DNA from 2 places in the Erwinia sp. LJJL01 genome. Region 1 is predicted to be linked to the other one. Evidence: riboswitches for the same ligand, from Rfam matches in the RefSeq annotation. Region 1 holds a riboswitch; the other holds the start of a gene.
What was found. Region 1 has a riboswitch for thiamine pyrophosphate ahead of thiM (hydroxyethylthiazole kinase). Riboswitches for the same ligand answer to the same signal wherever they lie in the genome.
Positions count from the first base shown of each region.

Region 2: it holds a riboswitch for thiamine pyrophosphate, as region 1 does, so the genes downstream of both, ACLI4M_RS18615 (TenA family protein) here and thiM (hydroxyethylthiazole kinase) in region 1, are expected to answer to the same signal.

Region 1 covers NZ_CP178576.1:161,549-168,748, reverse strand. Annotated here, with positions in the region: gene apbC (iron-sulfur cluster carrier protein ApbC) at 1-639, shown strand, start outside; gene ACLI4M_RS01660 (hypothetical protein) at 695-943, opposite strand; gene ACLI4M_RS01655 (GNAT family N-acetyltransferase) at 1,054-1,479, opposite strand; gene ACLI4M_RS01650 (AzlD domain-containing protein) at 1,573-1,896, opposite strand; gene ACLI4M_RS01645 (AzlC family ABC transporter permease) at 1,896-2,558, opposite strand; gene ACLI4M_RS01640 (helix-turn-helix domain-containing protein) at 2,662-3,210, shown strand; gene ACLI4M_RS01635 (carbonic anhydrase) at 3,219-3,950, opposite strand; TPP riboswitch at 4,146-4,244, shown strand; gene thiM (hydroxyethylthiazole kinase) at 4,279-5,070, shown strand; gene thiD (bifunctional hydroxymethylpyrimidine kinase/phosphomethylpyrimidine kinase) at 5,067-5,867, shown strand; gene fbaB (class I fructose-bisphosphate aldolase) at 6,022-7,074, shown strand.
Region 2 covers NZ_CP178576.1:3,758,142-3,765,341, forward strand. Annotated here, with positions in the region: gene ACLI4M_RS18600 (ABC transporter substrate-binding protein) at 1-169, opposite strand, end outside; gene ACLI4M_RS18605 (ABC transporter permease) at 192-959, opposite strand; gene ACLI4M_RS18610 (ABC transporter ATP-binding protein) at 956-1,684, opposite strand; gene ACLI4M_RS18615 (TenA family protein) at 1,681-2,361, opposite strand; TPP riboswitch at 2,438-2,540, opposite strand; gene ACLI4M_RS18620 (LLM class flavin-dependent oxidoreductase) at 2,642-3,667, shown strand; gene ACLI4M_RS18625 (MFS transporter) at 3,722-4,915, opposite strand; gene ACLI4M_RS18630 (DJ-1/PfpI family protein) at 4,912-5,601, opposite strand; gene ACLI4M_RS18635 (GlxA family transcriptional regulator) at 6,389-7,200, shown strand, end outside.

The DNA of each region.
Region 1 (7,200 bases):
GAAGATCAGCGCCCGACCTCACCGGACGGCACGCATATGGCGCCGATCGTGGCGCACGGCCTGGCAACCAACTCGATTGGCTACCTGGTCAGCGAAGATAACGCCATGGTGTGGCGCGGCCCGATGGCCAGCAAGGCGCTGATGCAGCTGCTGAATGAAACGCTGTGGCCGGAGCTGGATTACCTGATCCTCGATATGCCGCCAGGCACCGGAGACATCCAGCTGACGCTGGCGCAGAACGTGCCGGTGACCGGGGCGATAGTGGTCACCACACCGCAGGATATTGCGCTGTTGGATGCGCGCAAGGGCATTGTGATGTTCGAGAAGGTCAACGTTCCGGTACTGGGCGTGGTGGAAAATATGAGCATGCATATCTGTAGCCAGTGCGGCCATCATGAACCGATCTTTGGCACCGGCGGGGCGGAGAAGCTGGCGGCGCAGTATCACACCCGGCTGCTGAGTCAGATGCCGCTGCACATCAGCCTGCGCGAAGACCTCGATGCTGGTGAGCCAACCGTGGTGCGCCGACCGGACAGTGAGTTTACGCGCCTTTACCGCCAGCTGGCGAACGCCGTGGCGGCCCAGCTTTACTGGCAGGGCGACGTTATCCCGCAGGATATCGCCTTCCGCGCGCTGTAATTCTCTATCTTTGTAGGGGGCCGACCTTTATTCTGGTCGGCCTGTTTAAGATATTTCACACTAAACGCACGTGCCGCTGCTGGAAGCCATCCACCATCGAATAATCAAAATCGATTTTCCCGCCGTCAAACAGCTGGTTAATCAGGGTAAAGTCATTATCCGGCGTCACGTTGCAGCGGTGGTTGAGCAGGGTGTCCTGGATAGTAAAGGCCTTGTCGCCACGCGCAATGCGCTTCAGATATTGCAGCATCTCATAAGCGTTTTTGCTTACGCCCGCCTGTTCGTGAAGAGGTCTGTTGGTCATCGTCGGTTCTGGCGCCATTCTTAGAGCTAAAACCGCATTATAGTCGGTTGTGTTCGACAGGCGGCAAGCCGATTTTATATTTCAGTGCAGGTGTGATGCTGCGGTGGCGGCTATTTCAGCACGTAGTGCATTAACAGGTATTCACCCTGGTCGCTCTCGCCCTGCGCCACTACCCGCCAGCCGTGCTTTTTATAGAAGCTCTGCGCCTGTAAGTTTTCCGCCAGGCACTTGAGCGCCCCGGTAGAGGTAAAGCTGTTCTGTACCGCCTGCAACAGCGCGCTGCCCGCGCCGCTGCCCTGCCAGGCCGGGTCAATAAACAGGCTGTGCAAAAAGTTATCGTTATCCAGCACCGCGGCAAAACCCACGCGGTGCCCGTCCTCTTCTGCCACCAGCACGCGCTCGCCGAGCGTCACGCGGTCAAAATCCTCTAACTGCCATTCGGCGTCGTCCAGCCAGGTCCAGTTCGCCTTGCGCGAGGCGAGAAACAGCGTGCGCAAAAAGGGGCGGTCAGCTTCGGTAAACGGACGAATATTCATGATGAAACTCCTGCAGCAAAACGCCGTGTGGCAACGGCGCAGAGTTTATCGCAAAACAGCCGTTTCTGAAGAAGAAAAAGCGCGTAAAGGCGGTTAGCTGACCCCGGCATAACGCAGCAGGGCGGTGACCAGCGCCGCCGCGAAGATCACGACGATCAGCGGCGCCTTACGCCAGGCCAGCAGCACGGCCACGGCCACCCCAGCCACGCGGGCAATCCCGGCAAAATGTACCCCTTCATAGAAGGTATTCGCCAGGGCAACGGCAAACAGCAGCGTGGTGGCGGCATCGGAGAGCAGCGTGCGCGCATTTTCTGACAGCGCCATGCGGTTACCGAGTTTTGCTCCGGCAAAACGCATCAGCCAGGTGCCGAGCGCCAGAATCGCGATACCGCTGATGATCAAAGAGTGAGCGGGCATTATTTCCTCCTCGCCAGCAGGCCGGCCATCGACAGCAGCACCGGTAAGCCGACCGGAGTAAACGGCACTGCCAGCAGCGACAGCGCCGCGCCACAGGAGGCGCGCGTCAGGGTGGTACGAGACTTAAACGCCGGGATCACCAGCGCCAGCAGGATCGCCGGGAACACGGCATCCAGCCCAATCACGCTGGTATCGGGCAGCAGGGTGCCAATCAGGCTGCCGATCAGCGCCCCAAGCGGCCAGACGATCGCCACCCCTAGCCCGCACAGCCAGAATGCGGCCTTACGCTGCTGCGGCGTGGACTGCGACAGGCCAAATACCACGCTTTCGTCATTCATAATATGGCAGCCAAGCAGCGCGGAGAGGCGTGAACCGACCAGGTCGCGCACCGCAATGCCAAACGGAAAATGGCGGGCATTGACCAGCAGCCCGGCGGCGGCGGCGGCTAACGGATTGCCGCCGCTGGCAATAATGGCGATAAACATAAACTCTGACGCCCCGGCCAGCACAAACAGCGAGGAGAACAGCGGCACCCACAGCGGAAAACCGTAAGCCGTTGCCAGAGAACCGTAGGAAACACCCACCACGCCAACGGCAAGGCAGATCAGGTAGATCGCCTTACGCGTGGCGGGCGTCAGCGAGGAAAAATTGTGGCTAAACATGCTTTTCTAACCCTATCGAACGAAACTGCCATTATAATGAACGCATTAGAATAGGTTATCAAGACGAACGTTTCGTTCGTTTTAACGAACTGTGAGGTAAGGCATGACCCAGCCAATCGCCCTGATTGCCCAAAGCCTGGTGCGCGAGCGGACGCGCGCAGGGCTGTCGCTGGCCGAAGTCGCCCGGCGGGCAGAGATCGCTAAATCCACGCTGTCGCAGCTGGAGGCGGGTAACGGCAATCCCAGCCTGGAAACGCTGTGGGCGCTGTGCGTGGCGCTGAATATCCCGTTTGCTAAACTGCTGGAGCCGGAGAGCAATAAGACTCAGGTGGTACGGCGTGGAGAGGGAAGTAAAGTGGTGGCCGAGCGCGGCAACTATGAGGCCATTCTGCTGGCCAGCTGTCCGCCGGGCGCGCGGCGGGATATCTATCTGCTGATCACCCAGCCTGGCGAGGAACGCCTCTCACAGCCCCATATTCCCGGCTCTGTTGAGCATATTATCATCACCCAGGGGCGGGCGCTGGTGGGGCTGAAAGAGTCGCCGGAAGAGTTATTCCCCGGCGATTACATCTGCTATCCCGGCGATCGCCCGCATATCTTCAAGGCGCTGGAGCCGGATACGCTGGCGCTGCTGGTGGCGGAGCAGGGATAGAAAAGCCTTTACTCGACTACCATACGGCCATTCAGCGGCTGCACCGGGCGATTGTTGCTCTGTGCCAGCGCTTTCTGGAACTGCGCCAGCTGTGCTGCGGACAAGGTGACCGGCTTTTTCATCACCAGCCAGCGCAAGCCCTCTGTGCAAGGTGGTGTGGTCAGCGAGCCGCTGAAACGGTAGTAGTGTAGATCGGTCGGGAACAGGGGTTTCAGGTCATAACGCTCATCCAGCTTCACACTCTGGTTTAACTTAGCCGGAATGCGCTTAAGGATGGGATTGAGAGCACTGTTTTCCGCACCCACTTCAAACATCACCGCAACTACCGCCAGTGAACCACTGGCATCCGCATGCACAAAGTGCACCTCCAGCGGATAGCGCTTGCCGTTGATCAGGTTTTCGCTCGGCGCATGGAAGTGGTACTGGCGCAGCCTAAACATCCTGTTATCCAGCTTGAAATCATCTTCATCATCCACGGTGACCTGTAAGGTATGGCCGTTATTCACCAGGCTTTCCGCCTCAGAGTGATAATCCATTTCTAGCGCGGGAAGATTCGCTTTAGTGACAAAGCGGATATCAATGGGTGACTGAAACTGACCAATTTTACAGGTGGCGAACTTTTCGCTCAGATTCCCCCAGTTTTCTGGTCCAGCCTGGCCTTCATAGGTCCAGTGCGGCGCTGTCTCTGCACTGGCTGATGCAGACAGGGCGAGTAGTGTTGCGGCAATAAAAAGTTTCATTTCTGTCTCTATTATTTGGATGTATTTGCGGTGTTGGCACGGTTAAAGAGGTGGGATTATGGGCGTTGCGCAACCTGTCACCTACGAGATGCGTCTGGTATTCGGATGCATGACAAATGGGTTTACAAGATAGCGCCATCCCCCGTATTCTGTGGATTCGCTACCAGCGCAATGAATTCTAAAATTTAACGATTTATCAATGACTCGGGGTGCCCGACCTAACCGTCCGGCTGAGAAAAACCCGCATAACCTGAACTGGATAATGCCAGCGTAGGGAAGTCAGATGCCCGACCGGCATCGCCTTCTTGATCGCCGGTTGGGAGTAATCATGATCCAACCTCAAAGCCTCAGCCACGCCGACGTGGCCCACTCTCTGGCGCTGTTTCGCCAAAAATCACCGTTAATCCACTGTATGACCAATGACGTGGTGCAAACCTTTACCGCCAACGTGCTGCTGGCGCTGGGGTCCTCCCCGGCGATGGTGATCGACCCGGATGAAGCCGCGCAGTTCAGCGCCATCGCCGATGCCTTACTGGTCAACGTCGGCACGCTAACGCATTCGCGCAGTGACGCGATGCGTGCGGCGATCGGCGCTGCGAATGGCGCCGGACACGCCTGGACGCTGGACCCGGTGGCGGTCGGCGCGCTGGATTTCCGCAGTGAATTCTGTCAGCAGCTGCTGGCGAGCAGGCCCGCCGCGATTCGCGGTAATGCTTCCGAAATCATGGCGCTGGCAAAACAGGCGGTCAGCGGGCGTGGCGTCGACAGCCTGCATCCGTCGGATGCAGCGTTACAGGCCGCCGAAACCCTAGCGCTTGCCAGCGGCGCGGTGATTGCGGTAACCGGCGAGGTCGATTTTGTTACCGACGGGCGGCGCACGCTAAGCGTGAGCGGCGGTTCGCCATTGATGACTCGCGTGGTGGGTACCGGCTGTGCACTGTCGGCTGTGGTGGCCGGGTTTGCCGCGCTGCCGGGCGACCGTCTGGTGAATGTCGCCAGTGCCTGCCGCGTGGTATCGCTGGCTGGCGAGCGTGCTGCCGCGCAGGTGAAGGGGCCGGGCAGCTTTATCCCGGCGTTTCTCGATGCCCTGTACCAACTCAATCCGGAGGCGCTGGTATGAAACGTATCAACGCCATGACTATTGCCGGTACCGACCCGAGCGGCGGGGCGGGTATTCAAGCCGATCTTAAGGCGTTCTCCGCGCTGGGCGCTTACGGCACCAGCGTGATCACCGCGCTGGTGGCGCAAAACACCACCGGGGTGCAGTCGGTGTATCGCATTGAGCCGGATTTTGTCGCCGCGCAGCTGGATTCGGTGCTGTCCGACGTGCGCATCGACACCATTAAAATCGGCATGCTGGCGGAAAGTGCCATCGTCGACGTGGTGGCCGATCGCCTGAAGGGTGCCAGCGCACCGTGGGTGGTGCTGGATACGGTGATGCTGGCGAAAAGCGGCGATCCGCTGCTCTCGGTGGAGGCCGTTGCCACGCTACGCGAACGCCTGCTGCCGCAGGTATCGTTGATCACCCCAAACCTGCCTGAAGCTGCGGCTCTGTTACAGTGCCAGCCCGCGCGCAACGAAACCGAGATGCGCGCACAAGGGCGGGCGCTGCTGGCGCTCGGCTGCCAGGCTGTGCTGATGAAGGGCGGCCACCTCAGCGAAGAGGAGAGCCCTGACTGGCTGTTAACCCGCGAGTTAGAACAGCGCTTCACCGCACCGCGTATTAACACGCGCAACACCCACGGCACCGGCTGCACGCTCTCGGCGGCGCTGGCAGCGCTGCGTCCGCGCCATGATAACTGGGTAACGACGGTGCAGGCCGCCAAGCAGTGGCTGCAGGGGGCGCTGGAGCAGGCTGACTCGCTGGAAGTCGGCCACGGGCACGGCCCGGTGCACCATTTCCATCAGTGGTGGTAGCGCGCACCCCCTCACGCTTTTTAGTGCGGATCCTTCTGAAAAATGGAGTCAGCAATTTGCCTTAATGGACGTTTTAGGTTCACCCTGTTGAGGTCAGTCAGTCTGACCCGCGGGCCGCTTCGCTGCGGCCTCCACAACTTTGACAGGAGTTACCATGACGGACATCGTACAGTTACTGGGCAAAGAAGCAGACTCTCTTTTGCAACATCGCTGCATGACTATTCCAGCGGACAGCCTCTATCTCCCGGGCGCGGATTATGTTGATCGGGTGATGGTGGATAATAACCGCCCGCCAGCGGTACTGCGCAATATGCAAACCCTGTACAACACCGGACGTTTAGCCGGGACAGGTTACCTCTCTATCCTGCCAGTCGATCAGGGCGTTGAGCACTCTGCGGGGGCCTCCTTCGCCGCCAATCCCCTCTATTTTGATCCGAAAAATATCGTGGAGCTGGCGATTGAAGCCGGATGCAACTGCGTGGCGTCCACCTATGGCGTGCTGGCGTCGGTATCGCGCCGCTATGCCCACCGCATTCCGTTTATGGTCAAGCTGAACCACAACGAAACCCTGAGCTACCCCACGCAGTACGACCAGACCCTGTACGCCAGCGTCGAGCAGGCGTTCAACCTCGGTGCGGTGGCGGTCGGTGCCACGATTTATTTCGGTTCTGAGCAGTCGCGTCGCCAGATTGAGGAGATCTCCGCCGCGTTTGAACGGGCGCATGAGCTGGGGATGGTCACCGTGCTGTGGGCCTACCTGCGTAACGATGCTTTCAAGAAGGATGGGGTGGATTACCACGCCAGCGCCGATCTGACCGGGCAGGCCAACCATCTGGCCGCCACCATCGGGGCGGATATCGTTAAGCAGAAGATGGCGGAGAATAACGGCGGCTACCAGGCGCTGAAGTTCGGTCATACCGACGAGCGCGTCTACAGCAATCTGACCAGTGATAATCCTATCGATCTGGTGCGTTATCAGCTGGCGAACTGCTATATGGGCCGCGCCGGGCTGATTAACTCCGGTGGCGCAGCAGCGGGGGAGACGGATACCGCCGAATCGGTGCGTACCGCGGTGATCAACAAACGTGCGGGTGGTATGGGGTTAATCCTTGGCCGCAAGGCGTTTAAGAAGTCGATGAGAGAGGGCGTGGCGCTGATTAATTCGGTGCAGGATGTGTATCTGGCGAAGAACGTGACTATCGCCTGAGGTAAAACGGGCTGACCGAAAAAGAGGGTCAGCCCCTACAAAATTCCGTAGGGGTCGACCATTTTTTCCGGTCGACCCGTGTTGAAGGTTTGCATCAGCCGTGAGCAAAAAGGGCTGACCGAAAAA
Region 2 (7,200 bases), 1.2 Mb from region 1:
CGATCTTCACGTCCAGCCCCTCCGCTTTAAATGCGCCAATCTGTTCGGCCACCATAATCGGCGCGTGATCGGGGTTAATGTACCAGTCGAGGATCAGCGTCAGCTTTTCAGTAGCCTGGGCGCTGCACGCGGCGCCCAGCAGCAGTGCACAGAGGGTTTTTTTGAACATGGTTATGACCTTTTATAGTGTGTTAGTGGTTTTCAGGTGCCCAGTTAACCAGGCGCTGCAGCAGCGCATCGACCGCCAGCCACAGCAGAACCGTCATCAGGACCAGGATAAACAGCGCGGCAAAGCACTGAGCGGTCTGCATGCGGGCATTGGCATTCAGCATCACGTAGCCCAGTCCTTCGGCGGAACCGACCCACTCACCGATAATGGCACCGATAGGGGCTACCGCCGCGGCCATGCGCAGGCCGGAAGCGAACGCGGGCAGCGCGGCCATCAGGCGGATGTGGCGCAGCTGCGCCCAGCGTGAAGCGCCCATGGTGCGGGCCAGGTCGAGCCAGTCACGGTTAACGCGCCGCAGCCCGTCATAAAATGCAGAGGTGACCGGGAAGAAGATCACCAGTACCGCCATCGCCACCTTGGCGCTGATGCCGAAGCCGAACCACAGCACCAGCAGCGGAGCAAGCGCAAAGACCGGGATTGCCTGGCTGGTCAGCACCAGCGGCATCATCCAGCGCTGTAAACGCGGCGAGAAGGTCATCGCCAGCGCCAGCAGTGAACCGAGTAGTACGCCGATCGCCAGCCCGCTGAGCACTTCCGACGCGGTGATCAGGCTGTGCCAGGCCAGAAACGCCCGGTCATCCCACAGCGCCCTCGCCACCGCAACCGGCGACGGCAGCAGAAAGGCCGGGATATCGGTCAGCGTCGCCAGCCACCACAGCACCATCAGCCCGGCGAAGATCGCCAGCCCGCGCAGGCTGCGGGCGCGTTTTCCTGTGCAGTGCATCATCATCCTGCCGCCCTCAGCAGCTGTTGCAGCAGTTCACCCTGGCTTTTCAGCAGGTCAGGATCGTCCGGCGCGCGCGGTGGCTGCCCACCGATGGCGTGGCCGTCATCAATTCCCGCCGGGTAGCCGGAGAGGACCAGCAGCTGGTGGCTGAGGCGACAGGCTTCCATCGGGTCGTGAGTGATCAGCAGTACGGTATGGTCGCTGAGCAGGTCGGCGGCCAGCGTCTGGATCCTGGCACGCGTCAGGGTGTCCAGCGCTGAAAACGGTTCATCCATCAGCACTACCGGGCGCCGCTCGTACAGCGTGCGGGCAATCGCCGCGCGCTGGCGCATGCCGCCGGAGAGCGCCGCCGGACGCTCGGTTGCCTGCTCAGCCAGCCCGACCCGCTCCAGCAGATGCTGCGCCCAGGGCAGGTCGGCTTTTTCGCCGCGCAGGCGCGCGCCGAGCGTGATGTTGTCTATCACCGACAGCCACGGAAGCAGCAGATCCTTCTGGCCCATATACGCAATGCGCCCCGCCAGCGGCAGGCCATCGCTGCCGCACACCTGGCCCGCATCGGCGGTAGCCAGACCGGCGATGACCTTCAGCAGGCTGGTTTTGCCACAGCCGCTGGCGCCCAGCAGCGCCGCAAAGCTGCCGCCTTTGATGTCAAAATTGAGGTGTTGAAAGATAGTGCGCCGGCCAAAACTCAGGCTGAGGTCGCGCACGGCAATACCAGGGGGCATCATGGTGCGGGCACCGCATTCAGCCCCATCTGCCAGAAGGCCGCTTCCAGCCGGGTGGCGGTGGTGAAGATCTCGCTGAGGCTGGCGATGCGGCTCTCTGCTGCGCGCTGCTGACCCACCGTTTCCAGCAGCCCAATCGCCGCCTGCACGCCGCAAAGATAATCGGCATCGCCGTAGTTACGGATCCACGAGGCATACGGGCTGCCGTCGAGCCGGGTTTGCGGGTCGTTGAGCAGGCGCAGGCCGATTTCGGCATAGCCCGCCACGCAGGGTAGCAGAGCGGCCAGCAGCTCCAGCGCATCGCCGGAGTGGCCGATATCCAGCACGTAGCGGGTGTAGTTCATGGTCTCCGCCGCTTCCGGCTCGGCTGCCATCTGTGCTTCACTCAGCCCCCAGCTTGCGCAGTAGCCAACGTGCAGCGGCAGTTCATTGACGATAGCGTTGAGTGAGGCGGTGGCGGCGCGCATTTCCGGCAGGGTACGCAGCTTGGAAACCAGCAGGGCATAGGCGCGGGCAAAGTGGATCAGGAACAGATAGTCCTGGGTCAGGTAACGACGAAACGCAACGTCGGGCAGGGTAGCGTCAGCCAGCTGCTGCAAAAACGGGTGATCGACGTAGTGGTGCCATTCAGGGCCCGCCTGCTGGCGTAAACGGCCGTACAAACCCTGGCTGAAATCGATGTGGGAAACGGGGTGAGACACGGGACCTCCATAAATTCAGTGGAGATCCGGGCACGCAGAGGTATGAACAGGCACATGATCGATGCCAACCCGTCCCTTCGCTGGCATGACCCAGATCAGGTTCAAAGGGTTCGGCTTACGCCATCTCAGCCCATTACAGGACACCCCTCGGAGCAGCCTGTTATACGATATTTCATTTTTGATTACAATCCTTGCTTAGTCAGGCACGGCGAGTTAGGAATAGTATTATCTCCACGCAATTTCCACTCAGGAAAACCTTATGAAAAGTATTGGATTTCTGTCGTTTGGTCACTGGACACCTTCGCCGCAGTCCGGCACGCGTTCTGCTGCCGACGCGCTGTTGCAATCCATCGATCTGGCGGTCGCGGCCGAAGAGCTGGGCGCGGACGGCGCTTACTTTCGCGTGCATCACTTCGCCCGCCAGCTCAGCTCTCCGTTCCCGCTGCTGGCCGCCGTGGGCGCCAAAACCCGCCGTATTGAGATCGGCACGGGCGTCATCGATATGCGCTATGAGAACCCGCTGTACATGGCTGAAGATGCCGGTTCCGCCGATCTGATCTCCGGCGGGCGCCTGCAGCTCGGCATCAGCCGCGGTTCGCCGGAGCAGGTGATCGACGGCTGGCGCTATTTCGGCTATCAGCCCGCCGAAGGTGAGAACGAGTCGGATATGGCGCGTCATCACACCGAAGTGCTGCTCGACGTGCTGCGCGGCGAAGGCTTCGCTAAGCCGAACCCGCAGCCGATGTTCCCTAATCCACCGGGCATGCTGCGCGTGGAGCCTTACTCGGAAGGGCTGCGCGAGCGTATCTGGTGGGGCGCAGGCTCCAATGCCACGGCGGTGTGGGCGGCGAAGCTGGGAATGAACCTGCAAAGCTCAACGCTGAAGGATGATGAAACCGGCGAGCCGTTCCATATTCAGCAGGCGAAGCAGATCCGCGCCTACCGTGAAGCCTGGAAAGCGGCCGGACACGCCCGCACGCCGCGCGTCTCCGTTAGCCGCAGTATTTTCGCGCTGGTGAATCAGCAGGACCGTATGTACTTCGGCAACAGCGGTAAGGACGCGGATCAGGTCGGCTACCTCGACGAGAAAACCCGCGCCATTTTTGGCCGCAGCTACGCCGCCGAGCCGGATGTGCTGATTAAACAGCTGGCAGAGGATGAAGCGATTGCCGAAGCCGACACGCTGCTGCTGACCGTTCCGAATCAGCTGGGCGTGGATTACTGCGCGCACACCATCGAGGCGATACTGAAGCACGTTGCTCCAGGGCTGGGCTGGCGAAAATAGTCAGAACGGATAAAGATGCCAGGTCTCTTCAATCCCCTGCGCCCGATAAGATATTCATCCGGCGTGAGGGGTTGTTCTGGAAAAGATTATCCAACATCCAGTGACACAGAGACCTACCAGTAAAAATGGCAGCATAATGATATTGAGTTGATGCCATCCAAAGTACTCCAGAGCTGCAGCGGACAGCAGCGAAGCAGCTGACGAGAAGAGATAACGTAATGTTTCACTGGCCGTTTGGGCTGCTTTGCGCATGCTGGAATCATTTCCTAGCGAAAGAAGAATGGAGCTGGTGACGAAACTCAGATTCCAACCCACTCCGAGCAGGGCAAGTGACCAGTAGAATGTAGCCAGCTGAGTCCCTTGCATGCCAACCAAAGCAGCAAGTACTGTCAAACTGATCCCAATCATAAGGCTCATGCCGGCACCCAATTTGCGGAAAGTATAACCCGCCACTAGAGAGGGGGCATACATGCCGACTAAATGCCATTGCATGACGGCAGCACCCTCCTTCATCGTTAGGCCGGCCTTTACAATTGCCAGAGGTGCAGAACTCATCATTAACATCATGACGCTGGTAATCAGCACACCATTTATTGTGGCAACCAGATAAACGGGTTTCTTGAGGGCAGCATAATTGCCAGCCCACTCAGCCTTTGAGGCTTCTGCAAGTGCAGGCTTACCATCTGTCTTATAAAAACAGACTAACAGTAGTGCTGAGACCAGTATCAGAATACTCACAGTCAGATAGGAACCGGTAAAAAGTGAAGAGGGGTAGAGAGATGCGCTCCATACCGCCAGGCCCGGCCCGAGAAAGGCAGCAATCACTCCCCCTGCCAGCACCAGCGATACTGCAAACTGTTTCAATTCCTGTCTCACCAGATCACCTGCTGCCAGCCGGTAAAACTGTGCTGAGGCCTGAAAAGCGCCAACCAGTAAGCAACCCAGGCACAACCCCCAGAAGTGAGGTATTAATGTCGATATCGTTGAGATGAGTGCTCCAGCCACACCGATACAGCACCCTGTTAACAGTGCGTTACGTCTACCATGATAACGAATCTGCCATCCCAAAATGGGCATGATTAACGCACCACCCACGGTCAGTAAGGCAAAAGGAATGGTTGCTAGTTCAGGATGCAGTGTTAAAGACTGTCCAGCCAGACTGGTAATGGTAAGGTCTATTGAAATAGCTGCAGTAAACAGCACCTGGCAAAGAGTCAGGATCCAGACTTCTTTTGGCATGGAGGTCATCTTACCTCCAGACGTGCTGCTGCCCTTAGGGTTGCAGCCAGCCGGAGCAGCTGACGCTGTTCGGCATGGTGTTGCAGGCGCTCAACGCGCTCAGGAGTTTCCAGTTCTGTAAGCGTATAAAGTGGTTCAGGACCGTATTCAATTCCTAACTGGATATCCTTTACCGTCTCAGTTCCCAGCAGTCGCTCCATCACCGTCAAGGCGAGATCGATTCCAGCAGAAATCCCGGCACCGGTGATGCGGTTACCATCTACGACTACCCGCTGTTTAACCGGAATTGCTCTGAGGTATTCCAGCTGCAGCAGCGACATCCAGTGGCTGGTTGCACGGAAACCTTCGAGAAGACCAGCAGCGCCCAGCACCAGAGAACCGGTACAGACAGAAGCGATAACTGAAGCACTCGCAGCCTGACGGCGGATAAAATCCAGGGTCAGTTCATCATCCATCAGGGCTATCTGACCACTACCACCGGGGATGCAGATCACATCCAGCACCGGTGATGTTGCAAATGTTTGGGTGGGTAGAATTGACCATCCTGAACCGGTCTTTACGGGAAGGAGCGTTTTCCAAATCAGATGAACGTCGCAGCGGCTGCTGGCTGCAAATACTTCTGCCGGCCCGGTGAGGTCGAGTTGAGTTACCTGCGGGAAAAGTAACAGACCGACTTGCAAAGGCTTATTGATCATATCCGATACTCCGTTGTCAGAGATTGCCAGTGAAGAGGTGAGTGGCTGAGGAATCCCCAGAAATGACTTCAATCGCTAAACGTCCGCTAACCGGTCTGAGCTCAGCCTGAGCACGCCGGAACGGCAAAAGACGCTCCCTGCGGGCCTCGGCATGCGGCATCCCTGCCGCGTGACGTCCGGCTTACCTCAGGCTGAGCCCATCCCCCGCTATCATCGTGCTCGCTGTGGCTTTCAAACCGCGACGCTGCGGCTTTGGGTGCAAGGGGGGAGGGCTGATTGCAGCAGGCCCACGGCCAGGGATGGCCGTGAGCCAGGCTACAGGGATGTATTCATGCCGGTGCGGAAAGCAGCCCTCCCTCCTGAAACCGGGCACCTGTCATCCCGCAACAATATTCAATCAATTTTTGTGGGGATACCTCAGAGGCGAGTGGTGATATCGAACTGCACATGCCTCCCTTTCTGGTGCTCTCTAAATATCTCTCTACCCTGATTAATAAATGTTTCATGTTCAGGCGTCGCTTCGGAAGGAGCATAGGACAGTGATAAAAGTTTCCCTTTCATCTGATCTTCCTCAACAGAGATGTTTTTGTATTAGATGCTTAGTTCCAGATTCATAGTATTTTCATTAGGGTGTTAAAAGATAAATTACTTTCTTTTTTTTACCTCAAGTGTGAATGATCTAATTTGGCATCAATGATTCATAAAATTATAAATGATGCACTTAACATGTTTTAAAATAACGGTGATGTCTACTGAGAGCAATGACTAATATCGGGGTATTACTGCCATGACACGTAAGATAGGACTGTATGTTTTTGAAGGATTTCAACTGCTTGATATGTCAGGGCCTGCAACCGCCTTTGAGGTCGCCAGCCAGGTTATTCCTGGAAGTTATGAGTTGAGTGTTATTTCTCATCAGCAGGGGATAATATCGAGTTCTGGTGGGGTTGGAACGGTAGCTAATTCTTGTCATCCCCTTGATTATGATACGTTAATGATTGTGGGTGGACCCGGTATCTCGACTATGGTGGAGAATGTGCCACTTCAACAATATATCCGCAAAGCTGCGGCGAAAGTTCGCCGTCTGGCAAGCGTATGCTCAGGTGCGTTTCTGCTTGCCTCCTCCGGTGTCCTTAATGGACACCGGGCGACAACTCACTGGTGTCGGGCGGAGCAACTGGCCAGAGATTATCCTAAAGTCAGGGTGGAATTTGACAGTATCTATGTCTGTGATGGAAAGATTTGGACATCGGCGGGAATTACCGCTGGCATTGACCTGGCACTGGCATTAATTGCAGAGGATCTGGGACGTTCGGTGGCTACTCAGGTCGCCAGACAGCTGGTGGTATATTATCGCCGCCCTGGTCGTTATTCACAAAAGTCCGTCTTGCTGGAGATCGCACCCAGTGCTGGATTATTTAGCGAACTGATGGGCTGGGTTCGGGAACATCTTGATGAAGTCCTGGTGGTTGAGTGTCTTGCCGACCGTATGGCGATGAGCCCCAGAAACTTTTCCCGAGCCTTCCGCAGGGAAACGGGTATAACACCGGCGAAAGCAGTGGAACAGTTACGCCTTGAAGTTGCCAGCGCTCGAATAGA